4 regions of the Streptomyces sp. NPDC058812 genome follow, and region 2 is predicted to be linked to each of the others. Evidence: riboswitches for the same ligand, from Rfam matches in the RefSeq annotation. Region 2 holds a riboswitch; each other region holds the start of a gene.
What was found. A riboswitch is a leader RNA that binds a small molecule or an ion and turns the genes downstream of it on or off. The one in region 2 is predicted to bind cyclic di-AMP.
Positions count from the first base shown of each region.

Region 1: another riboswitch for cyclic di-AMP. It lies ahead of ACFW48_RS31945 (C40 family peptidase); the one in region 2 lies ahead of ACFW48_RS33255 (peptidoglycan DD-metalloendopeptidase family protein).
Region 3: another riboswitch for cyclic di-AMP. It lies ahead of ACFW48_RS31040 (M23 family metallopeptidase); the one in region 2 lies ahead of ACFW48_RS33255 (peptidoglycan DD-metalloendopeptidase family protein).
Region 4: another riboswitch for cyclic di-AMP. It lies ahead of ACFW48_RS07285 (transglycosylase family protein); the one in region 2 lies ahead of ACFW48_RS33255 (peptidoglycan DD-metalloendopeptidase family protein).

Region 1 covers NZ_JBHYOB010000021.1:9,438-16,546, reverse strand. Annotated here, with positions in the region: gene ACFW48_RS31975 (adenosylmethionine--8-amino-7-oxononanoate transaminase) at 1-681, opposite strand, end outside; gene bioB (biotin synthase BioB) at 674-1,882, opposite strand; gene ACFW48_RS31965 (8-amino-7-oxononanoate synthase) at 2,033-3,160, shown strand; gene ACFW48_RS31960 (DUF397 domain-containing protein) at 3,203-3,445, opposite strand; gene ACFW48_RS31955 (helix-turn-helix domain-containing protein) at 3,455-4,315, opposite strand; gene ACFW48_RS31950 (ATP-binding protein) at 4,530-5,024, shown strand; gene ACFW48_RS31945 (C40 family peptidase) at 5,115-5,588, opposite strand; cyclic di-AMP (ydaO/yuaA leader) riboswitch at 5,592-5,736, opposite strand; gene ACFW48_RS31940 (hypothetical protein) at 6,107-6,415, opposite strand; gene ACFW48_RS31935 (ATP-dependent Clp protease proteolytic subunit) at 6,423-7,058, opposite strand.
Region 2 covers NZ_JBHYOB010000022.1:124,885-131,993, forward strand. Annotated here, with positions in the region: gene ACFW48_RS33235 (MBL fold metallo-hydrolase) at 1-973, opposite strand, end outside; gene ACFW48_RS33240 (carboxymuconolactone decarboxylase family protein) at 1,142-1,726, shown strand; gene ACFW48_RS33245 (TetR/AcrR family transcriptional regulator) at 1,786-2,406, shown strand; gene ACFW48_RS33250 (SGNH/GDSL hydrolase family protein) at 2,739-3,524, opposite strand; gene ACFW48_RS33255 (peptidoglycan DD-metalloendopeptidase family protein) at 3,729-4,700, opposite strand; cyclic di-AMP (ydaO/yuaA leader) riboswitch at 4,705-4,862, opposite strand; gene ACFW48_RS33260 (tyrosine-protein phosphatase) at 5,285-6,082, shown strand; gene ACFW48_RS33265 (DUF6126 family protein) at 6,092-6,214, opposite strand; gene ACFW48_RS33270 (helix-turn-helix domain-containing protein) at 6,211-6,861, opposite strand; gene ACFW48_RS33275 (aspartate aminotransferase family protein) at 6,938-7,109, opposite strand, start outside.
Region 3 covers NZ_JBHYOB010000019.1:140,949-148,057, reverse strand. Annotated here, with positions in the region: gene ACFW48_RS31050 (PrsW family intramembrane metalloprotease) at 1-916, shown strand, start outside; gene ACFW48_RS31045 (aldo/keto reductase) at 978-1,922, opposite strand; gene ACFW48_RS31040 (M23 family metallopeptidase) at 2,079-3,113, opposite strand; cyclic di-AMP (ydaO/yuaA leader) riboswitch at 3,125-3,282, opposite strand; gene ACFW48_RS31035 (PP2C family protein-serine/threonine phosphatase) at 3,537-4,736, opposite strand; tRNA gene ACFW48_RS31030 (tRNA-Met) at 4,913-4,986, opposite strand; partial or broken gene ACFW48_RS31025 (dihydrofolate reductase family protein) at 5,051-6,172, opposite strand; gene ACFW48_RS31020 (DEAD/DEAH box helicase) at 6,231-7,109, opposite strand, start outside.
Region 4 covers NZ_JBHYOB010000003.1:85,950-93,058, forward strand. Annotated here, with positions in the region: gene eno (phosphopyruvate hydratase) at 1-829, opposite strand, end outside; gene ACFW48_RS07285 (transglycosylase family protein) at 1,087-1,812, opposite strand; cyclic di-AMP (ydaO/yuaA leader) riboswitch at 1,816-1,982, opposite strand; gene ACFW48_RS07290 (transglycosylase family protein) at 2,164-3,180, opposite strand; gene ACFW48_RS07295 (cytochrome P450) at 3,324-4,631, opposite strand; gene ACFW48_RS07300 (nucleoside triphosphate pyrophosphohydrolase) at 4,711-5,706, opposite strand; gene ACFW48_RS07305 (SurA N-terminal domain-containing protein) at 5,783-6,430, opposite strand; gene pkaE (serine/threonine protein kinase PkaE) at 6,576-7,109, opposite strand, start outside.

The sequences.
Region 1 (7,109 bases), on a different contig from region 2:
GTGGAAGCGCATCCCGCCGGCGCCCTGCACCACCGGCTCGACGATCACCGCGGCCAGTTCGTCGGCGTGCCGCTCGATCATCGCTCGCAGGTGATCCGCGTACGACTCCTCGTACTCCGCCGGCGGCGCGTCCGCGAAGACCTGGCTCGGCAGGGCGCCCGCCCACAGTTCGTGCATCCCGCCCTCGGGGTCGCACACCGACATGGGCTGCCAGGTGTCGCCGTGATAGCCGCCGCGCCAGGTCAGCAGGCGCCGTTTCGCGGGGCGGCCCAGTGACCGCCAGTACTGGAGGCACATCTTGACCGCGACCTCGACGGACACCGACCCGGAGTCGGCGAGGAAGACGTGCTCCAGGCCCTCGGGTGACATGTCGACGAGCAGCTTCGCCAGCCGTACGGCGGGCTCGTGGGTGAGCCCGCCGAACATCACGTGGCTCATCCGGTCCAACTGGTCGCGCGCGGCCTCGTTCAGCACCGGGTGGTTGTAGCCGTGGATCGCCGACCACCAGGACGACATGCCGTCGACGAGTTCGCCCGAGCCGTCGGCCGGACACAGCCGCACCCCGCTCGCCGACTCCACGACGAGCGGGTCCTGCCGGCCGGGCATGGGTCCGTACGGATGCCAGACGTGCCGCCGGTCGAGCGCCAGCAACTCGTCCACGGTCAGCGCGGGCTCAGGCATTGGGCGCGAGGTCCGTTCCGGCACCCCGGCGGCGCACGGCGACCAGGTCCGTACGGGCTTCGCCGGCCACCGCCGGTTCGGAGGGCGGCGCGGAGCCGCAGCCCTCCGTGGCCGCAGCGGAGCCGCAGCCCCCGTCGGCCGGGGCGGACCCGCAGGCCCCGCCGCCCTCGTGCGAGCCGCAGCCGCCGCCCGCCGTCGCCCGGTGCCCGGGCAGGGTCACCTCGCCGGCGCCCTCCACCTCGAACCCGGCGTCCGCGATCATCTCCAGGTCGGCATGGCCCGCCTGACCCTCGCTGGTGAGGTAGTCGCCGAGGAAGATGGAGTTGGCCAGGTTCAGGGCGAGCGGCTGCATCGTGCGCAGGTGGACCTCGCGCCCGCCCGCGATGCGCACCTCGACGTCCGGGCAGACGAACCGCGTCATCGCCAGGATGCGCAGGCACCGCTGCGGGGTGAGGTGCCACTCCTTGGCCAGTGGCGTGCCCTCCATCGGGATCAGGAAGTTGACCGGCACCGAGTCCGGGTCCAGCTCACGCAGCGAGAAGACCACGTCGACCAGGTCCTCGTCGCTCTCGCCCATGCCCGCGATGAGACCCGAGCAGGCGGACAGCCCGGCCGCGTGCGCCTTGTTCACCGTGTCCACCCGGTCGGCGTACGTGTGCGTGGTCGTGATGTCCCCGTACGTCGCCTCGGACGTGTTGAGGTTGTGGTTGTAGGCGTCGGCGCCCGCCTCGCGCAGCCGCTCCGCCTGGCCGTCGGAGAGCAGGCCCAGGCAGGCGCAGACCTCGACGGCCTCGTTCTGCTCCTTGATGGCCTTGATGGTGTCCGAGACCCGGTCCACGTCCCGGTCGGTCGGACCGCGTCCGCTGGCCACCAGGCACACCCGCTTGGCGCCCCCGGCCACGCCCGCGGCGGCGGCCTGGGAGGCCTGGTCGGGCTTGAGCCAGGTGTACTTGAGGATCTCGGCCTTGGAGCCGAGCCGCTGCGAGCAGTAGGAGCAGTCCTCGGGGCACAGGCCCGACTTGAGGTTGACGAGATAGTTGAGTTTCACCCGTCGGCCGAACCAGTGGCGGCGCACCTTGCCGGCCGCGGCCACCACATCGAGCAGGTCGTCGTCGGAAGTGGCGAGGACGGCAAGAGCCTCCTCGCGGGTCGGCGACTCGCGCCGAAGCCCCTTGTCCACCAGCGTGTTCAGCAGGTCCATGAGAGCCGATCCTGTCCTACGGGGCCGCCCGGGGCCAAGGAGACTTTGCACAACACTGACAGATCACCGTGTGGGTATTGCCACACCTCGCGGGGGCTGCCGTGCCGCTAATGTCTGTCCACTGCCTACAAAACCACGGAGGACCGACCCATGGCGTTCGGCTGGATCGACGAGCAGGCCCAGGCGCGCCGCCGGGCCGGGCTCGTACGGATTCTGCGCCCCCGCCCGGCCGACTCGCCGCTGCTGGACCTGGCGAGCAACGACTACCTCGGCCTGGCCCGGCACCCGGAGGTCACCGAGGGCGCGGTCCGGGCCGCGCGGACCTGGGGCGGCGGTGCGACCGGCTCCCGGCTGGTGACCGGCACGACCGAACTGCACGCCGAGCTGGAACGCGAACTGGCCGCCTACTGCGGATTCGAGGCCGCGCTCGTCTTCTCCTCCGGCTACGCGGCCAACCTCGCCGCGGTCACCGCGCTGGCGCCGCACGGCTCCCTCGTCGTCTCCGACGCGGGCAACCACGCCTCGCTGATCGACGGCTGCCGGCTCGCGCGCGGGACGACCCAGGTCGTGGCGCACGCCGACCCGGACGCCGTACGCAAGGCACTGGCGACGCACGACGGGCCCGCCGTCACCGTCTCCGACACGGTCTTCTCGGTCGACGGCGACGCCGCGCCGCTCGCCGGGCTCGCCGAGGCGTGCCGGGAGCACGGCGCCGGGCTGGTCGTCGACGACGCCCACGGACTCGGTGTCCTCGGCGACGGCGGCCGGGGCGCCCCGCACGCGGCGGGACTCGCGGGCGCCGACGACGTCGTCGTGACGGTGACGCTGTCCAAGTCGCTCGGCAGTCAGGGCGGCGCCGTGCTCGGCCCCGCCCGGGTGATCGACCACCTGGTCAACGCGGCCCGGACGTTCATCTTCGACACCGGCCTCGCCCCCGCGGCGGCGGGCGCGGCGCTGGCGGCGCTCACCCTGCTGCGCCGAGAGCCCGAGCGGGCGGCGCGGGCACGCGAGGTGGCGGCGGAGTTGCACGCACGCCTGACCGCCCTCGGGCTGTCGGCGGTACGTCCGGACGCCGCGGTGGTCTCGGTGCGCGCTCCCTCCCCGGAGGGGGCCGTACGGTGGGCGGCCGACTGCCGTGCGGCCGGCCTGTCCGTGGGCTGCTTCCGTCCTCCTTCCGTACCCGACGGCATCTCACGGCTCAGGCTGACCGCTCGTGCGGACCTCTCCGGGGAACAGATCGAACGCGCTGTACGGGTGATCGGCGAAACGCGACCATGAGTCGGCGTGACACGGCCGTGCTTCGCCCGGTGCCCAACCGGTTCAGCCGCGGTGGACGGCGGCCGTGAACCTGGCCCAGCTCCCGGGGGAGAAGAGCAGCGCGGGCCCGGCCGGGTCCTTGGAGTCCCGCACGGCGAGCAGTCCGGCCCAGGGGCCGGCCGACGGCCGGGCCGTCTCCACGCAGTTGTTCGCTCCGGTGCTGTAGCTGCTGCGCAGCCACCGCACGCCGTGCAGATCGGTGCCGGCAGGGATGTTCCGACAGAGTGCGGACTGTGAGCCTGACATGGTGCCTCCTTACGCGCCTGCCGCGGTCGCGGCGATGTAGTCCAACGAGTCCTCGGGCGAAAGGGCATGGATCAGAAGGGCGTTGAAGGCCTCGGTATAGGCCTCTAGGTCTTCTTTCCGTTCGAGATGCAGGCTACTCGTCAAGTGGTCGAGAACAACCACGTCCAGATCAGAAGTGCTCGAAAAAGAGAAGATTACGAAAGGGCCGGTGACACCGATGTGCGCCCCGGCGGCGAACGGCAGTACCTGGAGCCGGACATGGGGGAGACGCGCGGCCTCGACCAGTCGCGCCAGCTGACGGGACATGACACCGGGGCCGCCCACCTCCCGGCGCAACACCGCCTCGTCCAGGACCGCGCTCAGCAGAAGCGGCGGCTGCGCCCGCAGTACGTCCTGCCGGGCCAGCCGGACCTCCACCAGTGTGTCCAGCCGCTCCTCCGGCAGCCCGTCCGCCGCGGCGCGCGTCACCGCGCGGGCGTACTCCGGTGTCTGCAGCAGCCCGGGGACCACCGTGGTCTCCAGCGTGCGCATCGCGCTCGCCTGGGACTCCAGGCTGATGAAGTCGCGGTAGGTCGGGGGCAGTACCCCGCGATAGGCGTGCCACCAGTGGTTCCGGCCGCCCGCGTCGTCGGAGCCGGCCAGCATCACCAGCAACTCCCGCAACTGGTCGTCGTCCACGCCGTAGGCGTCCAGCAGTAACCGCACGTCGGCCGGTTTCGCCCCGCTCGTCCCGGTCTCGATCCGGCTGACCTTCGACTGGTGCCAGCCCACCAGCCGGGCCGCCTCGCCGCTGGTGATACCCGCCGACGTGCGCAGGGCACGCAGTTCCGCGCCCAGCTTCCGACGGCGCACCACGGGACCGTGCTGCATGGGCCACTCCCTTACTCCTTATGGGCCGCACGAATACGCTCTGCCGTCGCAGAGTTCACCGCATTGAGCGACAGATATATGCATATCTTGGTGGATCGCCGTCCTGCACCGGTCTGGTGATGGCAGTCTGGCGGCGAAGCACCAGTCCGGGACCGTACTCGAACCATCCGCTCCGTGTCCGGCTGCGGTCCCGTGGGAAAGGGACGACGTCGCCATGGCAGACCATCTGGAAGCATCCGTCACTCTGCCGAGCGATCCCGCCTCGGTGGCCGCCGCGCGTACCTACGTGGTCGGCACACTGGCGGAGTGGGGCCTGCCGCCGGACACCGACGTGTCCGAAACCGTCCGGCTCATCGTCTCGGAGCTGACGACCAACGCGGTCCAGCACACGTTCGGGCAGTCGCCCACCTTCACCGTGGACCTCGTGCTCGACCGTGACGAGCGGCTGCGCATCGGAGTCACCGACAGCCACCCGAGGTTTCCCAGACGCCTACCCGCCGCCGTGCAGCAGGACAACGGCCGCGGCATGGTGATCATCCGCTGGCTGACGGCGGAGTGCGGCGGCAAGCTGAGAGTGCGGCCCACGCGCGAGGGCGGCAAGACCGTCTCCATCGAGTTGCCCTGGGCGCCGCCGGGCGGTCCGGAGTGCGCCGAACCGGCGGTCACGGCCGCGGTGCGGGCCGTGGGAAGGCAGGAGCCCCAGCGGTGAGGCGCCGACGGCACCCGGCGCGCCGCAGGCGGATACCGCGCACCCGAGGGGGTGACGGCGGGTCAGGACGCCGTCACCCCCTCGGGCGGGCTACTTGACCCGGCCGTACCAGACGCTGCCGGTCCAGATCTTCTGCAGACGCACCACGTCCCCGGTCTTCGGGGCGTGCCAGATCTTGCCCTTCCCGGCGTAGATGCCGACGTGGTAGATGCTGCGGCCCGAGTGGAAGAACACCAGGTCCCCGGTCTTGCGGTTCTTGGCGGAGATGTGACGGGTCTTGTTGTACTGCTGGGCGGCGGTGCGCGGCAGCTTCTTGCCGGCCTTCTTGAACGAGTACAGCGTCAGCCCCGAGCAGTCGAACCTGCTTGGTCCGACGGCGCCCCATTTGTAGGGTGCGCCCTTCTTGGAGGCAGCGATCTTGAGGGCCTTCGTCGCATGGCTCGCCGCGGCCGCCTCGGAGGCGACGCCGGGGACCACTACGGAACCGCCCACGGCGGCGAGGGTGAGGGCCGAGGCCGTACCGGCACGGGCCATCAGCGACGGGACACGATTGAGCGCGGACATGCGCAACCCTTCGTCAGCCGCCTGTGAAGGATGACCTGTCGGATTCGGGCTGGCGAAGTTGCCCGGCCGCACGGGTGCGGCTTCACCCCAAGGGCTGCTCGGCCCGGCGCGTCTCCCGCGGAGACGACCGTTCCGGCGACCCGTCGTGCTCGGGTCCTCCACTCCTGCCGATCCACTCCTGTCGACCGGTCGTCCGGGCGGCGGCAGGACTCGGCGTCCGCCCGGACCGCCCCGCCGCTGCGGCGGGGGCTTGTCGTCAGTCACGGATCTTGTCTCGCCCCATGGGAAAATCCCAACGGAACGTGCCCTTTGTGTTGTTACTCACCACTCGCCCGTTCGGGTGGACGCCTCTGTGTTCGAGCCGCCGGTGGGTGTGGTGACGACCCCGGGACCAGCGACGCAGTGGCTCATTGCGCCGTCCGGACACGCGGGTCGCGCAAGCTCGGCCGGTCGGAAATCAGAGGGTTTCCTACGCCGAAAGGCGGTACGCCGTTTGGTCCGTTTCAACTCCGGGTGCCTCAACGGTCGGAGCGGGGCGGCAGACCGACTCGCGCCGTCCGTCGTTCACCGTCCAGCACGCGCAGCGCCCGGGCCAGGGTGGTGGCGTGCAGCTCGGTCTCGCGCCGCCGGTGCATCAGCGCCAGCGCGTCGCGCAGGGCGGCCGCCTTGCCGACCAGCGCCTGGGCGGCCCGCAGCCCGCGATAGGTGTCGCCCTCCTGCGCGGGGTTGATGCGCCCGAGCAGGTCGACGACGTCCAGGTACCGGTCGATCAGCTCGGCCTCGGCGCGGGTCAGGGCGGGCAGAGGCGGCAGTTCCGGTGGCAGCATCGCCGGATCACCTCGCGCCGGGTGCCGGAGACGTGGCCCTGCGGCTGGGTACGACCCGGTCCACCAGGCCGTACTCCAGGGCCTGTTGTGCGTCCAGGACGGTGTCCCGCTCGATGTCCGCGCTCACCTGCTCGGGACCGCGGCCCGTGTGCCGTACGAGGATCTCCTCCAGGCGGGCGCGGATGCGGATCAACTCGTCGGCCTGGATGGCCAGGTCGCTCGCCTGCCCCTCCACCGGCACGGTGAGCGCGGGCTGATGGATGACCATCCGTGCGCCCGGCAGGACGGCGCGTTTGCCGGGCGTGCCCGCCGCCAGCAGCACCGCGGCGGACGTGCCGGCCTGCCCGAGGCAGGTCGTCGCCACGTCGCAGGTGACGTAGCGCATGGTGTCGTAGATCGCCGTCATCGCGGTGAAGGACCCGCCGGGCGAGTTGATGTAGAGCGCGATGTCCCGGTCCGGGGCCTGGTGTTCCAGATACATGAACTGCGCCATCACGTCGTTCGCGGAGGTCTCGTCGACCGGTGTCCCGAGGAAGACGATCCGCTCCTCCAGCAGCTTCGAGTACGGGTCCGTCGTCCGGCTCCCGGCGCTCGTGCGCTCGGTGAACTCGGGCAGGACGTGACGGGCGGACGGTCGGGTCATGGCGAACCCCTCCTCGTGGCGGAACCGTGGTCGGCTGCACTGCCTCCTGTA
Region 2 (7,109 bases):
CCCACGCGTGCGGTGCGAGGTTGAAGGTCCCCCAGTGGATCGGCAGCAGGGCGCCGCCCGGCCGGCCTCCCTGGAGGTCGAGGTGGGCGCGTACGCCCTCCTCGGGGGTCATGTGGATGTCCGGCCAGAACTCGGCGTACGCCCCCAGCTGAATCATCGTGGCGTCGAACGGGCCGTGTGCGGCGCCGATGTCCCGGAAGCCGTCGAAGTAGCCGGTGTCGCCGCTGTGGAAGACGCGGTGCTCCTCCCCGGCGACGACCCAGGACGCCCAGAGAGTGTGCTGGGTGTTGCGCAGCCCGCGTCCGCAGAAGTGCCGGGCCGGAGTGGCGGTCAGGGTGAGGCCGCCGACGCGCGTCGACTCGTGCCAGTCCAGCTCGCGCAGCCGGCCGGCGGACACGCCCCAGTGTTCGAGGTGGGCGCCGACGCCGAGCGGCACCGCGAACAGGGTGTCCGTGCCGGCCAGCGCCTTGATCGTGGGCATGTCCAGGTGGTCGTAGTGGTCGTGCGAGATCACGACGACGTCGACCGGGCCCAGGGCCGCCAGGGGCACCGGGACCGGATGCAGCCGCTGGGGACCGGCGAAGGGGAACGGGGAGCAGCGCTCGCCCCACACCGGGTCGAAGAGCACGCGCTGCCCGTCGATCTCGGCGAGCACGCTGGAGTGCCCCATCCAGGTCAGCCGCAGTCCGGTGGCGGGCGGCCGGGCGAGGTCGGCGAGCGTGGTGGCGTGCACCGGCACGGTACCCAGCGGCGCGCGACGGAGCCGGGCCTGCCGGTCGAAGTAGATCTTGGCGAATTCCGCGGCCGATCCGGAGGGCCGGGTCCGGGCCGTGCCTCCGGGGTTCTGGAAGACGCCGTCACGGAAGTGCGGCGATCTGCGGATACGTGCCATGCGCTCACCACTCGGGTCCGCGCCGAAGGCCGCGGGCCGCGGCACGCGGAGCGCCGAGTTCGGGGAACGGAAACCGGCCACGGTACCTCCAGGTGGAGTAGATCAGGCTCTCATTGTCGTCTCGTCCGACGTCACCTCGAACGCCCGATGTCACATCCGAGTTCCCCCCACCCGTCGTACCGGTGAGGGCGCCCGCGCCGAAGCGCCCGGGAACCAACGGCACGACCGACGGACAGGAAGGTGGCCCTCATGGCCCGCGTATCCCTCACCCCGCCCCGGACGCTCCTCCTCCGCGTCATGGAGTGGTACTCCCTGCGCACCTACGGCAAGGTCCTCGACCCCGGCAAGGCGCTTGCCCACAACCCGCGCGTGCTCTGGGGCGACCTGCGTTTCGAGCAGTCCGTGGCCAAGTGGAACAGGCTGGACTCCGACCTGAAGGCGCTCGCGGTGATGGCCTCGGCGGCCTCGATCGGCTGCTCCTGGTGCATGGACTTCGGGTACTGGGAGAACGCCGAGCGCGGCATGGACCGGCGCAAGCTCCACGACGTTCCGGTGTGGCGGGAGAGCGACGCCTACACGCCGCTGGAGCGGGACGTCATGGAGTACGCCGAGGCGGTGACGGCGACGCCGCCCACCGTCGGCGACGACCTCGCCGAGCGGCTGCGGGCCCGGCTGGGCGAGCCCGCCTTCGTGGAGCTGACGGCCATGGTCGCCGTCGAGAACCTGCGCTCCCGCATCAACGCGGCGCTCGACCTCACCAGCCAGGGTTTCAAGGACTCCTGCGACCTGCCCGGCACGGAGCGCACCGGCCCGGTCACCGCGACGACGGACTGAGCGACCGGGCCCGTAGCGGCCGTCGCCGCATGTCCGGGTGCGTGTATAGGGTGACGGGCGTGGTGAGAGTCCGGTTGGGTGTCGCGGAGCGGCGCGAGGAGTTGCTGCGCGCGGCGATCGAGCAGATATCCGCGCGGGGTGTGGCGGCGTTGCGGATCGCCGACGTGGCCGCCGCGCTGGGTGTCAGCAACGCGCTGGTGCTCTACCACTTCTCCACCAAGGAGAAGCTCGTCGCCGCGGCGTTCACGTACGCCGCCGAGGACGATCTCTCCCGTCTGCGCAAGCTGCTCGGCCGCCGTACGTCGGCATTGCGCCGGCTGCGGGCGGCCGTGCGCTGGTACGCCCCGACCGGGCAGGCCAAGGGCTGGCGGCTGTGGATCGAGGGCTGGGCGGTGGCGTTGCGCGAGCCCGCGCTGCGGGAGGTCACGCGGGAACTGGACCGTCAGTGGAAGGCGGCGATCGCCGAGGTCATCGCCGAGGGCGTGGCCGCCGGGGAGTTCACGTGCCCGGAGCCCGACGGCGCGGCGCTGCGTCTGACCGCCCTGCTCGACGGGCTGGCCGTGCAGCTGACGTCCTACCCGGGTGCGGTGTCCCAGGCCCGGGCCCAGGAGTGGACGGACGAGGCCCTGGCTCGCGAACTCGGCCTGGAACGCGAGGCGTTGACGACACCACGCCGTTAGCCGCGGCCTCGCGCGGACCGGCGGCACCTCGCCGCGGACGGACACCCCCGCCCCGGCGTCCACAGCGGGACGGGCCGACCCCTCGGCCACCGTTCCGCCGACGACCGGGCTCGCCCCGCCCCGCGTCCACAGCACGACCGGCCGACCCCTCGAACACCGTTCCACCGACGACCGGGCCCGCCCACCCGGCCCACGTCCGCCCGCGCGAACCGACGAAGCGGCGAAGCGGCGAAGCGGCGAAGCGGCCCCGCGATCGTCCGCCGCAAACCGCACCCCGCACGCCCGCACCCCGCACGCCCGCACCCCGCACGCCCGCACCCCGTACGCCGCCGTCAGGCCACCGCCGCGATCCGCACCTTGATGTCGTCCGGCGACAGCGCCCCCTTGGCGATCACGTGGTCGCCCGACGACTCGCCTCGCAGCCGGCGTCCGATCCACGGCACCAGGTACTCGCGCGCCCACTGCACGTCGTCGCGCCTGACGTGCAGGGTGCCGCGGGGCGGCAGCGGCGGCCAGGGCTGGTCCGGGTCGGCAGGGACACGCAGGCCGAGGGCCTGGCCCGCCCGCAGCGCCACGCGTGTGTGGCCCTCCGGCGACAGGTGCAGCCGGTCGGCGTCCCATGCCCTGCGGTCCTGGACGCTCCGGAGCGACCACAGGTCGAGCACGGGGCAGCCGTAGCGGTCGGCGACGGCACGGACGTGCCCGTTGTAGGTCGCGATCTTGCCGCGCAGATGCTTGAGGACGGGCACCCCACGGGTGTCGAAGCCGGTCGTCACCAGGACGGTGCCGGCCGCCGCGGTCAGCGCGGCCACGGCGCGCTCGAACCGCTCGGCCACCTCGTCCGGGTCGGTGCCGGGGCGGATGATGTCGTTGCCGCCCGCCGCGAACGAGACCAGGTCCGGCGCGAGTTCGACGACCCGCGGGACCTGCTCCGCCACGATCTGGTCGAGCAGCCTGCCGCGCACGGCGAGGTTCGTGTACCTGAAGTCGCCCTCGGGGCGCCGGTCCGCGAGCAGTACGGCCAACCGGTCCGCCCAGCCGACGAACGCCCCGTCGGGGCCTGGGTCACCGACGCCCTCGGTGAAGCTGTCCCCCACCGCCACGTACGACCCGATCACTTCTCTGCTGTCACTCTTCGAATCGTCTGCCACATCGGCCCATGATTCACCTTGGAATGTGACCTACGCGACCGTAGGAAAGGGTTGACGGGCGGTGAGAAAGACCACGCCTAAAGTGTTCGTCAATTCCGGAATACGCCGAAGGCCGGACCCGGGGATCGGGGTCCGGCCTTCGGTGGCGCGGAGGCTGCGCCCAAGCCGTCGTCAGAGAGAGACGCCGTGCGAGCGCAGGTACGCGATCGGGTCCACGTCCGAGCCGTAGTCCGGCGTGGTGCGGATCTCGAAGTGCAGGTGCGGACCGGTCACGTTGCCGGTGGCACCCGAGAGGCCGACCTGCTGACCCGCCGTCACGGACTGCCCGGCGGAGACGGAGAGCGAGGACAGGTGGGCGTACTGGGCGTAGTGGCCGTCGGCGAGCTGGATGACGACCTGGTTGCCGTACGCGCCGCCCCAGCCGGCGGAGACGACGGTGCCCGCGCCGACGGCCTTGAGCGAGGTGCCGGTCGGGACGACGAAGTCCGTGCCGGTGTGGTAGCCGCTGGACCACATGCTGCCGGTCTGGTGGTACGGGGTGCCGACGGCGCCGCCGGGCACGGGCGAGGTGAAGCCGCTGGTGGTGCCGGCGGACTGGGCGCTCGCGTTCGAGGAGTCGGAGGAGTCCGAGGACGAGGTCTTCGCGGCGTCCGACGGCTTCTCGGCCGACTCGGACTTCTCGGAGGACGACTTCTTCGGCGCGGCGGGCTTCTCGGCCGGCTTCTCCGACTCGGCGGAGGAGGAGGGGGCCGACGACTTCGCGGCCTGCTCGCCGACCGAGAGCTTCAGGCCGGGGTGGATCAGCGACGGGTCCGAGCCGACGGCGTCGCGGTTGTCCGAGTACAGCTTCTTCCAGCCGCCGTCGACGTCCTGCTCGTCGGCGATCTTCGAGAGGTAGTCACCGCTCTTGACGGTGTACGTCCGCGAGTCCGCGTTCTTCTCGGTGCCGCTGCCGGCGGCCTTCTTCGCCGTCGTCGGTATGGACTGCACGGCCTGCTCGGAAACGGACTGCGCGGGAGCGGCGTGGGCGCCGGCGGCACCCAGCAGCGGGAGCGCGAGCGCGGCGCCACCGGTTCCGGCGACGGCGATGGTGCGGGTCAGGCGCATGGCCCTGGTACGGCGGTGCTTACCCTTCGCGGGCATGGTGAATTCCTCTCCGGCGCCTACGAGGTGAGCTGTCGGGTGCGAGCTGGAGATGCCCGGCCGCGCCGAGACGCGGCTTTACCCCAAGCCGTTCCGGGAACCGGAACAGGCAGTTGTACCTGTGGGTCCCCCGCTCCTGCCGTGTACGGGTGGTGGATGAGTGCGGGCTCCGGTCGGCGGCAGGATTAGGCGTCCGTCCGGATCGGTGGTGAACGTAAGGGACCAAGACGCGCGGGGACAAGCGAGGGGTTCCATTGACAGGTGTTCCGATTGATCCTTTACGGGAACACCGGTCACCCTCCGTCGATTCGCGCAGTGCCCTTTCGCGTAAACAGCCTTGAAAACCGGCCGAATTACGTGAACATGACGAGCAACGCACGGTCACGGATATGACGCTGCTCACGCGCCGCCTCTCCAGCCCCTTTCATTCCGGCGCTAGTTGGAAGGAAGGCAACAATTCGGACAGACGGTCCAGATGTGGCGCAGTCGGGCGGCTGCGCAGCCGACGCCCCCGGACCGTGCCGTATCTTCGAGTGGTGCCCGTCGGCGAGCAGCGCCGGCGGGGCGGAGTGGGAGGAGTCCCCGTGACGCAGCAGGTCCCGTCGACCGAACCCGAGCTGGCCGGTGTGCGTAACTTCCGTGACGTGGGCGGGCTGCCGACCGTGGACGGGCGGCGGGTGCGACAAGGGGTGCTGTTCCGCAGCGGCCACCTGGCGCACGCCACCGGGGAGGACGCCGCGTTCCTGGCCTCGCTGGGCCTGCACACCATCTTCGACTTCCGCAACGCGGCCGACCAGAAGCTCGAGGGCCCGGACGTCGAGCTGCCCGGCGTGCGCAATGTGAACCTGCCGCTGAGCGATCCGGCCGACGGTGCCGAGTTCTGGAAGATGGTCCGCGACGGCGACCTCGACCAGCTGCGCGAGATCCTGGCGGACGGCAAGGCCGCCAACCGGATGATCGACTCCTACCGCATGATCATCAAGGAGCGCACGGCGGAGCACTCCCGGGTGCTGCACGCGCTCGCCGAGGACAGCGTCCCCGCCCTGATGCACTGCGCGGCCGGCAAGGACCGCGCGGGCCTGTCGATCGCGATCACGCTGCTCGCCCTGGGCGTCGAGCGCGAGGCCGTCATCGACGACTACCTGAAGTCCAACGCCACGCACCGCCGCTACAAGGTGCGCCGCAGCAGCTCCGCCGCCTCCGCCTACTCCCCCGAGGTCATGGAGCTGCTCAGCCCCCTCTTCGACGCGCGCGCCGAGTATCTGGCGGCGGCCTTCGAGACCGTCGAGGAGACCTGGGGCGGGGTCGACGCCTACCTGGAGAAGGGCCTGCGGATCACGCCGGAGACCCGGGAGCGGCTGCGCGAGCGGATGCTGGACTGAGCCACCCGCTCACCGGCCGTTGGTGCCCACCTCGAAGAGCAGGTAGACGAAGGCCGCGAAGACGTGCCCCACGATGAGGTAGACGAAGAGCCGCACCCACAGGGCGCGTGGGAACTTCTCCTGCAGGTTCATCGCGTCTCTCCAGGGGTGGGGTGGGCCGGCGTGCCGGCCGGTCCCAGGCACAGCGCCGCCGTCGGACTCTGCAGCAGGGTGTGGACGAACAGCAGCTCGACCCCGTCGGCGTCCTGAGCGGCGATCCGGTGCGGAGTCAGCGAGTCGAAGTGCGCGCTGTCACCCGGACCGAGCCGGTGCACGGTGTCCCCGAGGCGCAGACGCAGCCGGCCGCGCAGGACGTGCAGCCACTCCTCACCGGGATGCACCCGCACGATGTCACCCTGTGAGCCGTGCGGCACATGGACCCGCAGGGCCTGCATCCCACGCCCGGCCCCGCCGGCCTGCCAGTACGTCCAGCCGCCCGCGAACGTCGGCTCCATGGCGTCGGCACGCACGACGGCGTCCCGGTCCGCGGCCGTCTCGCCGAGCAGCTCCGAGACGGTCGTACCGTAGACACGGGCGAGGGAGAGCAGCATCGGCAGCGAGGGCTGGCGCTGCCCGGTCTCCAGGCGGGAGAGGTGGGCGGGCGACAGCCCGGCGGCGCGGGCCGCCGCCTCCAGGGTGAGGGCGGCCCTGCGCCGCAGGGCACGCAGCTGCGGTGCCACGACGGACACCGCGTCCGCCGGCGCGTCCGGCGACGGCGGACCGGTCTCGTGGGAGGTCATGCCTCCATTCAGCCCGAAACCTGCCCGACAGGCAATTTTCTTGCCTCAGAGGCAAAGACGGTCGCGGGTGGACGCGCTAACGATTGCCCACCGCCTGCCTGACCAGGGTCTTTCCGAAGTCCCACATCAGGCCGCCGCCGTTGTGGGCGTCGTCCATCACCTCGGTGAAGGCGTCGACGAACCGGTCCGCGTCCGCCGCGCCGATGATCAGCGGCGGGATCAACTTGATCACCTCCAGGTGGTCGCCG
Region 3 (7,109 bases), on a different contig from region 2:
CACCGGCATCGTCGACGGCGTCGTCATAGCGGGCGTCACCGCCACCGGCTTCGCCTTCACCGAGAACATCCTCTACCTGGGCAACGCCTTCGGCACCGACCAGCTCACCGGCGACAGCGGCATCGCCTCCGTCACCGCGGCGACCTTCTTCGTCCGCATCGTGATGTCACCGTTCGCCCACCCGCTCTTCACCGTGCTCACCGGCATCGGTTTCGGTATCGCCGCGCTCTCCGCGGGCCGCCACCGCCTGCGCCGTGCCCTGCTCCCCCTGGCCGGCCTGCTGCTGGCGATGGGCGTGCACGCGCTGTGGAACGGCTCGGCGGCGTTCGGCGAGTACGGCTTCCTCGCCGTGTACGGGGCGTTCATGGTGCCGTCCTTCGGCCTGCTGACCTGGCTGGTGATCTGGACCCGGCAGCGCGAACTGGGCGCCGTACGCGCCGAACTCCCCGTGTACGTCATGGCCGGGTGGCTGACACCGACGGAGCCGTACGCGCTCGGCTCGATGCGGGCCCGCCGCATCGCCCGTCGGCACGCCCTCCGGCACGCCGGGAAGGAGGCGGCGCGGGCGGTGGCGCGGTACGAGGCGTACGCGACCTCCCTGGCGTTCCTGCGCCGGCGCGGGCGCCTGGGCAGGGCGGGCGCCGACTTCGCCGTACAGGAGCGGGAACTGCTGGACGCCCTGTGGCAGCGACGCGACGTGGCGCGTCCGGCACTGGACTACGCGGCCCGGGCCACGGCTCCGCCCGCGCCGGTGGCGGTGCGGCCCTGGGCGCATCCGTACGGGGCGTACGGGCCCGGCCACCCGGCGACGGCCCCGACGCCGTACGCCGCACCGGCCGCGTACAGCCCATACGCCCCGTACACCCCGCACACCCCGTACTCCGCCGACTCCCCGCCCAGCCATTACCGGCCGTAACCGCGGTAAGGGCGGTAAGGGCGGTAAGGGCATTAAGGGTCGCCCCGACCGCCCGAGAGGCTCAGGCCGACGCCTCCGTCAGCCTGCCGACCTCGCCCTCCGTCAGGCTCAGCTCCGCCACCCCCAGCAGCGCCGGCAGCTGCTCCACCGTGCGGGCGGACGCGATCGGCGCGGCCACCGTCGGCTGCGCGGCCAGCCAGGCGAGGGCGACCGTGGCGACGGGAGCGTCGTGGGCCTCGGCGATATCGTCCAGGGCCGCGAGGACCCGCCGGCCGCGCTCGGTCTCCAGGTGCTTCGCCGCCCCGCCCGCCCGCGGACTGTCGACGGCCGCACCGGGCCGGTACTTGCCGGTGAGGAAGCCGGATGCCAGGGAGTAGTACGGCACGGCGGCCAGGCCGGCCCGCTCGGCGAGGTCGCGCGGCTCGCCCTCGTACGTGTCGCGGGAGACCAGGTTGTAGTGGGGCTGGAGGGCCACGTACCGGGCGAGGCCCTCACGGTCGGAGAAGGCCAGGGACTCCGCGAGCCGCTCGGCGGAGATGTTGGAGGCGGCGATGTGCCGGACCTTGCCCGCCTTCACCAGCTCGTCGAGCGCGCCGATGATCTCCTCCACCGGCACCTCGGGCTTGTCGAAGTGGGTGTAGTAGAGGTCGATGTGGTCGGTGCCCAGGCGGCGCAGCGAGGCGTCGGCCGCCGACTTGATGTTCGCGGCGGACAGTCCCGGGTACTCGGGGTGCTGGCTGACCTTGGTGGCGAGGACGACGTCACCGCGGTTGCCGCGGGAGGCGAGCCACTTGCCGATGACGGTCTCGGACTCGCCGCCGCTGTTGCCGTCGACCCAGGCGGAGTAGGAGTCGGCGGTGTCGAGGAAGTTGCCGCCGGCCGCCGTGTAGGCGTCGAGGACGGCGAAGGAGGTGTCCTGGTCGGCGGTCCAGCCGAAGACGTTGCCGCCGAGGGCGAGGGGGAAGACCTCCAGGTCGGAGGAGCCGAGCTTGCGCAGAGAAGTCATGTCCTGCGTCAACGAACGCACAGGACCCGGCGATTCCGGAAGCGGGGCAAAAATCCCGCAAACCGGCAGCCCTGACGTCGGGGGGTCGCCATCAGGACCGCCGGGGACCAGAGGCGGTGAGGGCCGGGAACGGCATGGCTCAGGGGGTCAGACCGCTCAGGGAGTCAGACCCTTGCTCTGCAGCCACGCCATCGGGTCGATACCGCCGCCTCCGCTGGTGTGGACCTCCATGTGGAGGTGGGCGCCGGTGACGTTGCCGGTGGCGCCGACGCGGCCGATGACGTCACCGGTGGTGACCTCCTGGCCGACGCTGACGCTGATGGAGGACTGGTGGGCGTACCAGATCTCGGTGCCGTCATCGAGGGTGAGCACGGTCTTGTAGCCGTACGACCCGTCCCAGCCGGCCGACGTGATCGTGCCGCTGTGCACCGCCTTGAGCAGCGTGCCCGTGGGGGCGGCGAAGTCGAGGCCGGTGTGGTAGCCGGAGGACCAGTAGGCGCCGGCCTGGCCGAAGCTGGAGGAGATGGTGTACGAGGAGGTCGGCAGCGTGTACTGCTTGGCCAGCTTCGCGAGCCGCTCGGCCTCGGCCTTCTTCGCGGCCTCCTCCTCCGCCTTCTTCTTGGCGGCGGCGGCCTTGGCCTCGGCCTCCTTCTCCGCCTTGGCGGCAGCTTCCGCGGCCTTCTTCTCGGCGGCGGCCGCGGCTTCGGCGGCGGCCTTGGTCTCGACCTGGGCCTGCTGCTGCTCGGCCTGCGCCATGATCCGGGCCCGCAGCGTCTCACCGGCGTCGGGGTCGCTCTCCGAAGAGGTCTCGGCGGCGACCGTGCCGATGCCGCTGAGCGGGGTGGCGGAACCCTCCGGCTGCGGCTTCTCCTCGTCGGAGATCAGCGAGCCGACGTTCGGCAGGTCCGGCATGGAGATCGACACCGGCGGCTTGCCGGTCTGCGCGCTGGCCATGCCGCCCGCGCCGACCGCGGCTATGACACCGACGCCGAGGACGGTGGAGCTGCGGGCGAGTCCGCCGCGCTGCTTGGCGACGCGGTGCCGGCCGCGTACGGGGCGGATGGAGTCCGCGGTGGGATTCCACTCCTCCCAGGGGCCCTCTTCGGTGCGGTAGCCGTCGTATCCGAAGGTGTCGGTGTCGTGCCCGCTGGGCACGAACGGGGCCTCGGGGGCAGGCCGGTTGGACGCCACGTGGGCGTACTCCTTTCCTTCCTTTCGCCTACCGGGTTAGCTGACGGGTTCGGAGCAGGAAGGTCTCCTACGCGCGTATACCCGCCGTGTCTGGCACGGCGTCATACGCCCGATTCACCCCAATGTGGTGGTTCCCCGGTTCCCTTGCGGGATTCGGCGCGTGCGCACGGAGCCGCCTTCTGTGACGGCTGGGACGACCGCGCTGCGTTATCGAACGTTAATAGACGCGGGGCTCGGATTCCAAGCCGTTCCTCTTGATCATTAACGGATCCGGCCCGGACGTACGCCTCACGAACGGCAAAAACCGGGCGAGTTGACCGCCCTTCAGTATTCCCTGCTCCACCACGAATTTCTGATGGTGTATCAGTTGTTATGCGCAGGGCGGTCGGTCCGTCACGTCCGGTGATGTTGATCAAGGGTCGATCAGGGTCGTCGTACGGCGAGCAGCGCCATGTCGTCGGCCATGCCGCCCCCGGAGTGCCGGCGTACGTCCTCGGCGAGGGTGTCGAGCAGCTCCGTCGGATGCCGGAACACGCGGCCGGCCAGCCGCACGTGCGGTTCGTAGAACTCGCCCCGCCCGTCCCGCGCTTCCGACAGTCCGTCGGTGTACAGCAGCAGCGTGGCCCCACCGGGGAAGTCGGCCTCCTCCGCGCGGTCGGGCCACACACCCAGCTCGCCCATGCCGAGCGGCAGCGCCGACTCCCGGGCGGGCAGCGGGCGCAGGGTGCCGTCGGCGTACAGCAGCAGGGGCGGCGGATGGCCGCGGTTGACGATGCGGACGATCCCGTCGCCGTGCGGGAGTTCGGCGAGTACGGCGGTGGTGAACCCTTCGAAGGCGTCCAGTCCGTCGCGCCGGGTGCCCTCGCGCGCCAGCGCCCGCTCCAGCCGCTGCGCCACCGCCTCCAGCGTCGCCTCCTGCTCGGCGGCCTCCCGGAAGGCGCCGATCACGACGGCGACGGCGGCCACCGCGCCCATGCCCTTGCCGCGCACGTCCCCGACGATGAGCCGGATGCCGCGCGCACTGTCCTGCACCGCGTACAGATCGCCGCCGATGAAGGCGTCGGCCTGCGCGGCCTCGTAGCAGGCGGCGATCTCGAAACCGCCGATCCGCTCGGCGGGCTCGGGCAGCACGGCGCGCTGGGCGGCCTCGGCGATCTCGCGGACGGAGACGAGGCGCTCGCCCGTGCGGCGGACGAAGCCGTTCACGAGGACGGCGAGCACGGCGACCGTCGCGATGGTGATCAGCTCGGTGAGGGAGTCGACGTAGTGGATGACGTCCTTGCTCAGCTGCAGCCCGATGACGGCGGCGACCACGGCGAGACCGGTGAGCACCGTGCCGCGCCGTGAGTAGATCGGGGCGGCGACCAGGGGCGCGGCCGTGTAGAGGGGGCCTGCGGTGAAGTATCTCGGGGTGAAGATGTCGTACAGGACGGCGGCGACGATCAGCAGCACGGGGAGCAGGCGCACGAAGGCCCGCCCGTACGAGGTCCGCCGCGGCGGCCCTGCGGCCGGCGGCACGCGTTCCGGTCCGTCGCCGAGGCCGGGGTCGGGCACGGGATCGCCGGGGAGCCGACCGCCGGCCCGGGCGTACGCTCCCTCGTCCTCCAGGTCACCTGGCCGCACCACTCGTCTCCCGCCACCCCGCACGTCCGCGCCGCTTGCCGTCCCGTCCTCCAGGTTTCCCGGAGCGGGGGCGGTGGGCGAGTCCGTGAGGGCCGATCGGGTGACCGGGTTTCGCGCATTCGTCGCAAACACACCGAAGGCCGGAATCCTCATGGATTCCGGCCTTCGGCCTTGAGTAGCGGGGACAGGATTTGAACCTGCGACCTCTGGGTTATGAGCCCAGCGAGCTACCGAGCTGCTCCACCCCGCGCCGTTGTGTCTCTACTGTACGTCATCCCGGGGGTGGAATGCACATCCGTATCTCCCTGCTCCTCCAGGTGGCGGTTCGGCGCCTTCGCCCGCTCCTCGTACTCAGGCAGTACGACGACGGCGGCGCCCCCGGCGGCGAGCACTCCGCTGCCGTCCGCCCCCGGCACGAAGGTGTCCGGCTCCCGCCAGGCCGTGACCACGCGCCGTACCCCGGCGTCGAGGATCAGCCAGGCGCAGGGCGCGGGCCGGGAGGCGCGGCGGGCGCACGGCTCCAGGCTGCTGTACACGGTGGCGCTCGCGAGCCGCGGGTCGGCGGGGTCGGCCTTCGCGAGCGCCGCCTCCTCGGCGTGCACGACGGCGTCACCGCCCTCCCGTGAGTGCCCCCGCGCCAGCTCGCTCCCGTCGGCGGCGACCACGACCGCCCCCACGCTGAACGCCGTCCCGGACGGCGGGCACAGCTCGGCAAGCTCGCAGGCGAGCGCCAGCCAGTGCCGGTCGGCGGCGGTGACGCGGTCGCCGGTGCCGGGGGCGGTGGGCAGGTACCGCGTCAGCACCACGTCCTCGATGCGCCGCGACTCCACCAGCCGCAGCCGCCCGCCCTGGTAGGCGCCGGGCCCGAAGAGGCGGGGTGCGTCCGGGTCCCCGACGAACAGCGGCGCGAGGACGAGCTGGAGTTCGTCGGCGAGTTCCTGCTGGAGCAACTGGGTGTGGACGGTCCCCCCGCCCTCGACCATGAGCCGCCGTACGCCCCGCCGGTCGTGCAGGTACTCCAGGCCCGCGTGCCAGTCGAGTGCGGGACCGAGCGGCACGACGTCGGCGCCGATCTCCAGCGCGCGGGCCCGCCGGGCCCCCTCGTCCGTGGTGAGGAGCACCTTCTCGCCTCCCGTGTGCCAGAACGGCGCCGCCGGGTCCAGCTCGCCGGTGGCGCTGACCGTCACCTTGAGCGGGTACTCCGCCTTCCCGGCCGCGACCCGGGCCGCCCGCCGCTCGGCGGAGTTCACCAGCAGCCGAGGGTTGTCGGCCCGGATCGTGCCGGCGCCGACGAGGATCGCGTCGACGGAGGCCCGCACCTCGTCGACGCGGTCGAAGTCGGCCGGCGAAGACAGCAGGAGCCGGTCGGGGCCTGTGTCGTCCAGGTAGCCGTCGAGGGAGACGGCGGCGGAGAGGAGGACGTAGGGGAGGGGCATCAGGCGGCACTCCGGTATGCGGGGCGGGCGGATGGACTGGGGGGACGGTGGAGGACCGCTACGTGCCCGTGAGACGGACGAACCGCACCGGCTCCGCCAGGACCTCGCCGGCATGGGGCACGTCCGCGGTACGCGCGGCGAGCGTCGCCACCGCGAGCCGGGCCGGCAGTGCCTCCGCGAACTTCAGGCCGCGCACGGCCCGCTCGTCCACCTCGGGCAGGCACAGCCTCGAGGGGACTTGGGCGACGGCAGCGCGCCAGCTTGCGGGGGTGACGTCCTCCCGGAGCGGGACCCACTGGTCGTTGGCCCGCCGATGCGGCACGACGACGGCTGACAGGGACGCGGCGAGGGTGGCGTTGGCCCGGTGGCCCGCCCAGGTCCACCAGCGAATGTCGCCGTCGGTGTGCCGGGTGACGAGAGTTCCGCCGGGGTGGACGGTGTGCAGGTGCCTGTCGCGGGCCTCGGCGAGTCTGGCGGCCGCGCGGGGCGTCAGCCGGACCGGCGGGTCCTCCCCGAGCAGGACGTCGCGGGCGGCACGGGTGAGGTGGAAGGAACGGACGCGGACGGTCGCGAATCCGCTCCACCGCGCGCGTCCGCCCTCGTCGGCCGGTTCCACGAAGCAGCGCTTGCGGTTCCAGTCGATGTAGGTGACCAGCCAGTTGCGCCCCGCGAGCAGCAGCTTGCGTGGGCCCTCGACGTGCTCGGTGAGCAGATCCGGGTCGGTGCGTCCGATCTCGGTGCGGCCGTGGAACACGGTGAACTCGGGTGGGGCCGTGAAGACCGCTGTCAGGTCCATGAAGTGCCGGTAGCCGTAGCGGCGTTCCGCTTCCGGTCCGACGAACAGCAGTCCGCCGTCCTCGTCGAGGTACCCCTGCTCCACGAGGTGACGTACGACGGGTGCGGCGCCCGGCCCGAAGGGCCCCATGCCGTTCCACCA
Region 4 (7,109 bases), on a different contig from region 2:
ACGCCTCGACCAGCTCGGCGTAGTACTCGGTCATCTCGGCGGCGGAGCGGGTCTTGCCCTCGAAGGTGTAGGAGCCGTCCTTGTAGAACTCGGACGCGGCGACGTCGAGCGCGAGGGCGATCTGCTCGCCGGGGGTGTAGCCGGCTTCCTTGATGGCTTCGAGGATGAGGTCGAGGGCCTCGCGGTTGGAGCCGAGGTTCGGGGCGAAGCCGCCCTCGTCGCCGAGGCCGGTGGCCAGGCCCTTGTTCTTCAGGACCTTCTTCAGCGTGTGGTAGACCTCGGCGCCCCAGCGCAGGGCCTCGGAGAAGGACTCCGCGCCGATCGGGGCGATCATGAACTCCTGGATGTCCACGTTCGAGTCGGCGTGCGACCCGCCGTTCAGGATGTTCATCATCGGCACCGGCAGCAGGTGCGCGTTCGGGCCGCCCAGGTAGCGGAAGAGCGGCAGGTCGCTGGCCTCGGAGGCGGCGTGGGCGACGGCGAGCGAGACGCCGAGGATGGCGTTGGCGCCCAGCGAGCCCTTGTTGTCGGTGGCGTCCAGGTCGAACATGGCCTGGTCGATCAGGCGCTGCTCGGTGGCGTCGTAGCCGACCAGCTCCGGGCCGATCTGCTCGATGACGGCGAGGACGGCCTTCTCGACACCCTTGCCCAGGTAACGGCCCGCATCGCCGTCACGGAGTTCGATGGCCTCGAAGGCACCGGTGGAGGCGCCGGACGGGACGGCGGCACGACCCGTGCTGCCGTCGTCGAGGCCGACCTCGACCTCGACCGTGGGGTTGCCTCGGGAGTCCAGGATTTCCCGGGCTACGACGACGTCGATGGACGGCACGAGCATCTCCTTCTTCAATGTGACGCTTCGGTGTGACGCGCGGGTCCGAGGACCGCGGCGGCTCTGCGGGTCCGAGCCTAACCGGCTCCGGGCGATCGGCCAGCCGATCGCCCACCCGGTGGACAGAACCGAGAGTAAAATGTTTCCGAACGGAACAAAGACGTTTCCGAAAACCCGTTCGGAACGGGGCGTGAAAAAACCCGCCCCGGTGCGTACGGGGGAACACGCACCGGGACGGGAGCAGGGAGGGCCGCTGCCTACTTCAGGTGCAGCTGCTGGCCCGGGTAGATCAGGTCGGCGTCGTCGACGATGTCGTCGTTCAGCTTGAACACCTTCGCCCAGCCGCCCTTGACGTCGTGCTCCTCGGCGATCGAGCTGAGGGTGTCGCCCTTGACGACCTTGTACTCGCCGTCACCCTTCTCGACCTTCTTGCCGGTCGGGGTGGTGACGGTCTTCTTCTCGGCCGGCTTCTCGGCCTTCGGCTCGGCGGCCGGGCGCTCGTCGGAGCGGGAGGCCTTCTGCTCGGTGGAGCGGTCGGCGGTGGAGCCGCTGCTCTCGCTCTGCGAGGAGCCGCTGTCCTGGCTCTCGCCGGAGCCGCCACCGGTGTACGCGGCGCTCGACAGGCCGGTGCCGCAGACCGGCCAGGCACCCTTGCCCTGACCCGCGAGCACCTTCTCGGCGATCTCGATCTGCTGCGCCTTGCTGGCCTGGTCGGCGGTGGCGGCGTACTGCGTGCCCCCGTAGCCGGCCCAGGTGGAGGCGGAGAACTGCAGACCGCCGTAGTAACCGTTGCCGGTGTTGATGGACCAGTTGCCGCCGGACTCGCACTGGGCGACGGCGTCCCACTCGGACGCGGTGGCGGCGGAGGCGTTGCCGGCCGCCATCAGCGGGGCGGCGACGGCGGCACCGGTGACGCCGGCGACGGCGATGACACGGGTGGCCTTGGACGGGCGGCGGTGCTTGCCCTTGCCGGAAAACAGCATGGTTGATCCCCTCACCGACGCCTGCGAGGTGAGCTGTCGGGTTCGGGCCGGTTGAGTTGCCCGGCCGGGTTCCTCACGGAACTCGGCTCCACCCCTAGCCGCTCCGGCTCAACTGCCCGGTGCGGCACTTACCTTGGGTCCCCCGCTCCTGCCTTCGGCGCTTGCGCGACGACTGTTCCCGGACGGCCGCTGGCAGGATTCGGCGTTGCGGCAGCCGGGGCCCGCGATGGCGAGCGGTCATGACCGTAGACCCGCGCTCCGCGGATTTTCAAAGACGATCACGGCTTCTGAGACCTATCTCTCACGTGATCCAAAACGGACATACAGTCTCGAACCGTGAGCGAACTGGCCCTACTTTTCGCCCGATTCGCCCGTGACCGTGAGCGTCTGACCGGGCAGGATGTGGTCCGGGTCGGTGCCGACGACCCCCTTGTTGCCGACGTAGAGCGAGCGCCACCCGCCGTCGAGGTCAAGGGAGTCGGCGATGCCCCAGAGACTGTCGCCGGACCGGACGGTGTACGAGCCGTCCGCGACCCCTCGCGACTCACCCTCACCGCGCGAGGCGTGCCGCCCCGACGACTCCGCCGCGCGGCCGTTCGCCGCGCCTTCGTCGGCACTGTCGCCGCGATGTTTGCCCGCGCCGGAGTCCCCGGTGTCGGTGAGCGCCGAATCCCCGCCACTCTGACCCGCCTTGTCCGTTTCGCCGGTCTCCGGAGGGGCCGTGGGCGAAGCGTCGGCACCCTGGGAGCCGGCGCTCTCCGTGGGCTCGGATTCAGGGGACGTGTCGGACTTGGTCGAATCGTCCCCGCCGCCCGACGTGGCGTCAGGGGTGGGGGGCGAAGACGACGAAGGGGACGAAGAGGGCGTGTCGGAGGTGGGTTCCGGCGACTCGGTCGTGCCGGACGCGTCGGGGGCGTCCGACACCTCCGGGGCTTCCGGCTCCTCCGACGTACCGTCACCCGACGAACCGGTTCCGCTGTCCGTGGACGCCGGGCCGTTGCCCATGCCGGCGAGCAGGGCACAGGTCGGCCAGGCGGCGATGCCCTGGTCCGCGTGCATCTTCTCGGCGACTCTTATCTGCTGGGAGCGACTGGCCTGGTCGGCGCTCGGCGCGTACTCCAGGCCGCCGTACTGCTCCCAGGCGTCCTGGGAGAGCTGCAGGCCGCCGTAGTAGCCGTTGCCGCTGTTCTGGCTCCAGGCGCCGCCGGTCTCGCACTCGGCGACACGGTCCCAGTTCGCCCCGTCGGCCGCGTGGGCGCCGGTGGCGCCGAGGAGCGGGATCGCGATGGCGGAGCCGGTCACTCCGGCTGCGACGACCAGGGCGGGAGCCTGGCGGGGGCGGCGGTGACGACCGTTCCCGGAGAGCATGCGACGACCTTTCACGAGACAGCGGGGACCGCGCGGCGGATGATGCTCGGCGCCACGCTGATTCGTGAACGTATAGGCAGATGATCGCTTGTCACAAGTTCATGCCGCGCAGATCACGTGAAGATCACAGAGTTGAGCGCGTGTCACTTTTGCGTCGACGACGAACCGTTGCCCGCCGTTGACGGGACGGGTGTGAACGACACGGGCAAGGTGCGCAGACCGCGCATGATGAGCCCGCCACGCCAGCGAAGGTCGGCCGGGTCCGCGTCGAGGCGCAGGTCCGGGAGGCGGGTGAGCAGCGTGGCGAGGGCGGTCTGTCCCTCCAGCCGGGCGAGCGGGGCGCCGAGGCAGTAGTGGATGCCATGGCCGTACCCGAGGTGCTGGCTGTCCCGGCGGGCGAGGTCGAGGGTGTCCGGGTCCGTGAACCGCTCCGGGTCCCGGTCCGCGGCGGCGAGTACGACGAGGACGGGGTCGCCGGCCGCGATGTCCTGCCCGCCGATGGTGAGCGGCCGGGTGGCGAAGCGCCAGGTGGCCATTTCCACCGGGCCGTCGTAGCGCAGGAGCTCCTCGACGCCGGTCTCCAGCAGGGCGTGTTCACCGGCGGCGAGGGACGTCTGCAGCCGGGTCCGCTGCTCGGGGTGGGTGAGCAGGGCGTACGTGCCGTTGCCGATCAAGTTGACCGTGGTCTCGAAGCCCGCGAACAACAGGATGAAGGCCATCGCCGCCACCTCGTTCTCGGTGAGGTGCTCGCCGTGGTCGGAGGCGCGGATGAGCCCGGAGACGAGATCCTCGCCGGGGCCGGGCTCGGGCGGCAGTGCCGCGCGCTTGCGGTGGATGAGGTCGGCGAGATAGCCCCGCATCTTCTTCACCGACCGCGCGACCCCGCCCCGTGGCCCGCCGCCGTGACGGATCATCATGCCCGCCCAGTCCCGGAAGTCGTCCTGGTCCTCCCGGGGTACGCCGAGCAGGTCGCAGATGGCGTAGATGGGCAGCGGGAACGCGAACTCGTGGATCAGGTCGGCGCTGCCGGTGCCGGCGAAGCGGCCGATGAGGTCGTCGGTGAGCTGCTGCACCCGGGGCGCGAACTCGGCGACCCGGCGGGGGGTGAACGCCTTGCTGACCAGCCGCCGCAGCCTCGTGTGGTCCGGCGGGTCGATGTTCAGCAGATGGGTCATCAGCTCGGCCTTCCGCTCCCCCGGAATGCCGGTCTTGCCCTTGGCGTGCGCGGGCTCGTCGTGGTGCGCCGGGTTCTTGGACAGCCGCGGGTCGGCGAGGGCCTGCTTGGCGTCGGCGTACCGGGTGACCAGCCAGGCCTCCACACCGCTGGGCAACCGCGTGCGGTGCACCGGCGCGTGCTCGCGCAGCCAGGCGTAGGCGGGGTAAGGGTCGCTCGCGAACTCCCAGGTGAAGAGCTCGGGGGCGGGACGGTCGGGCGTGGAGTGGTCGGTCACCCCTTGACCGTATCCGGGGAGCCGGCGGTGACCGGGGCGGTGGTGGCCCTCCCCCCGTCGGCGCCGGACGGCACCGGTCTCAGCCCCCGGCGCCCTCCGTCTGCCTGATCGCGTCCCGGTACGCCCGCGCCGCCGCTCTCAGTGCCGCCTCCGGGTCCGTGCCCTCGGCCTCGGCGCGGGCCGCCAGGGCCAGCAGTTCGTAGCCGACGCCCTCGCCGGCGGGCAGCGGGACCGGGAGGCCCGCCGTGCGGACGCGGGAGGCGAGCTTGGCGGCGAGGGCGAGACCGGGCTGGCCGAGGGGGACGCCTTCGGTGACCGAGGTGCGCTGCTTCTCGGCCGCCTTGGTGCGCAGCCAGTGCTCCCTGACCTCTTCGGGGGTGGACGCGGTCTCGTCGCCGAAGACGTGCGGGTGGCGGTGGATCAGCTTGGCGACGATGGTGCCGGCCACGTCGTCGACGGAGAACGGCGCGTCGGGGTCCTCCTCCGCGATGCGGGCGTGGAAGACGACCTGGAGGAGTACGTCGCCCAGTTCCTCGCGGAGTTCGTCGCGGTCGCCGTCCTCGATCGCCTCGACGAGTTCGTACGCCTCCTCGATGGCGTACTTGGCCAGGTCCTTGTGGGTGCGCTGGGAGGACCAGGGGCACTCGGCGCGGATGCGGTCCATGACCTGGACGAGGTCGAGCAGGCGGGCGCCCGGCAGGTCGTAGGAGGCGGGGAGCAGCTCCAGGTCCGGCATCGGGACGCGGCCGGACCCGGCGAGGCGGGCCAGTCCGTCGGTGAGGGCGGGGTCGCCCTCGCCGGTCGCCACGACCACCACCGTGCGGCCGCCGGCGCAGGCGGCGATCAGTTCCTCGGCGGTCGGGGCCGCCTCGTCGACCCGTATGCCCGCCTCGCGCAGATACGGCAGCTGCGGGTGGGCGCCGTCGGCGCACAGCACGCGGTCGGCGGTGCGCAGGGTCTGCCAGGCGGGCCAGGACAGCAGGCCGGGGGCGACGCGGTGGCTGGTGGTGAGCAGGACGACGCGGCCGGGGTCGGGGGCGGTGCCGGGGGCGGTGTCGGCGGTGGTTGCGTTCACGATCAGAACGTAACGCACGCGGCCGACAGCCCCGTGAGTTGTCCACAGGGGGCGGCGGAGCGCCCCCGCGGGACCGTTACGCCGTCTGTTGCGTCTGCGCCGCGGTGATCTCCCGCACCCACGGCACCTTGGTGTCGACGCGGCTGCTCTTCTGTACGTCCCAGGCGCCGTAGCGCGGGTTGAGGTCGACGTCGAGCTTCTCGGAGGCCTTGGCGAGGGCCTGCCAGAACTCGGGGCGGCTGGTGTCGGTGCCGAGGCTTTCGGCGAGCTTCTGGGCCTCCAGCTGGAGGCGGAGGTTGTCGTCGAGGCGCTCGGGCGGGACGCCGTACTGCTGGAGCCAGACGGTCTCCAGCTCCTTGGCGCCGCCTGCCTGCTCCTCCAGGCCGCCGCGCATCTCCTGCACTTCCCTGCGGCTGACGCTCACGCCCGCGTCCTGGGCGGCGCGGTGCAGGACCCGGTCGAGGACCATGCCGTGCAGGGTGTCGCGGGTGAGGGTGCCGGACCGGGCGACGACCTGCTGGTACTGGGCGTCGTCGGGGACGGCGGCCCGCTGCGCGTCGCGCACCTCGTCGACGCGGTTCTCCAGCTGGGCGACGGTGATCCGCTGGTCGCCGACGACGGCCGCCGCTCCCGGATGCGCGTCGTTGCCGCAGGCGGAGAGCAGGGGCGCCGCGGCGGCGATCGCTGCGGTGAGGAGGAGCGCGGTGCGACGGCGGCGGTGCAAGGAAACCTCCCGAGGAGATTGTGCGACGGTGCACAAAGTCTTGCGATGATCGATGGTAGGCAGTGGCCCGGCTCTGGCCAACCCATTCGACCAACGATTCACCAGGACTTCGGGCACCGCCGCGCCCCGGCCGGGGTGGTGGTCGTCAGCCGCGTACCTGGCCGAGCCACTGGAGGGTGCGCCGGATCTCGGCCGCGAGCGGGTGGCCGGGGCCGTGCAGGCGCTCCACGTCGTGCAGCAGCCGGGCCAGCGTCTCGTGGGCGGCGGCGCGGTCGCCGAGGGCGAGGAGCAGGTGGCCGATGCGGCGGCGGACGTCGTGGGCGAGGTCGGGGTCGCCGGCGACGTACTGGTTCTCGTAGTACGGCAGCAGCGCGCGGTACTCGGTGAGGGCGGCGGCCGGTTCGCCGAGCTGTTCCAGGCACTGGGCGGCGTCGTAGCGGTGGCGCAGGGACTGGGGGTCGGCCCGGCCCGCCTCGGCGGCGCGTTCGTCGGCCAGGCGGCGCAGCTCGGGCAGGGCGCGCCGGTACTGGCCGTCGTCCATGAGGGTGGCGGCGTACTGCTTGCGCAGGGTGCGGACGACCGGGGAGCGTTCGCCGTGCTGTTCGGCGGCGGCGGGCAGGATGGCGCCGAGGATGTCGACGGCCTGGGTGATGCGGCCCTCGCCGAGGAGGCGCTTGAC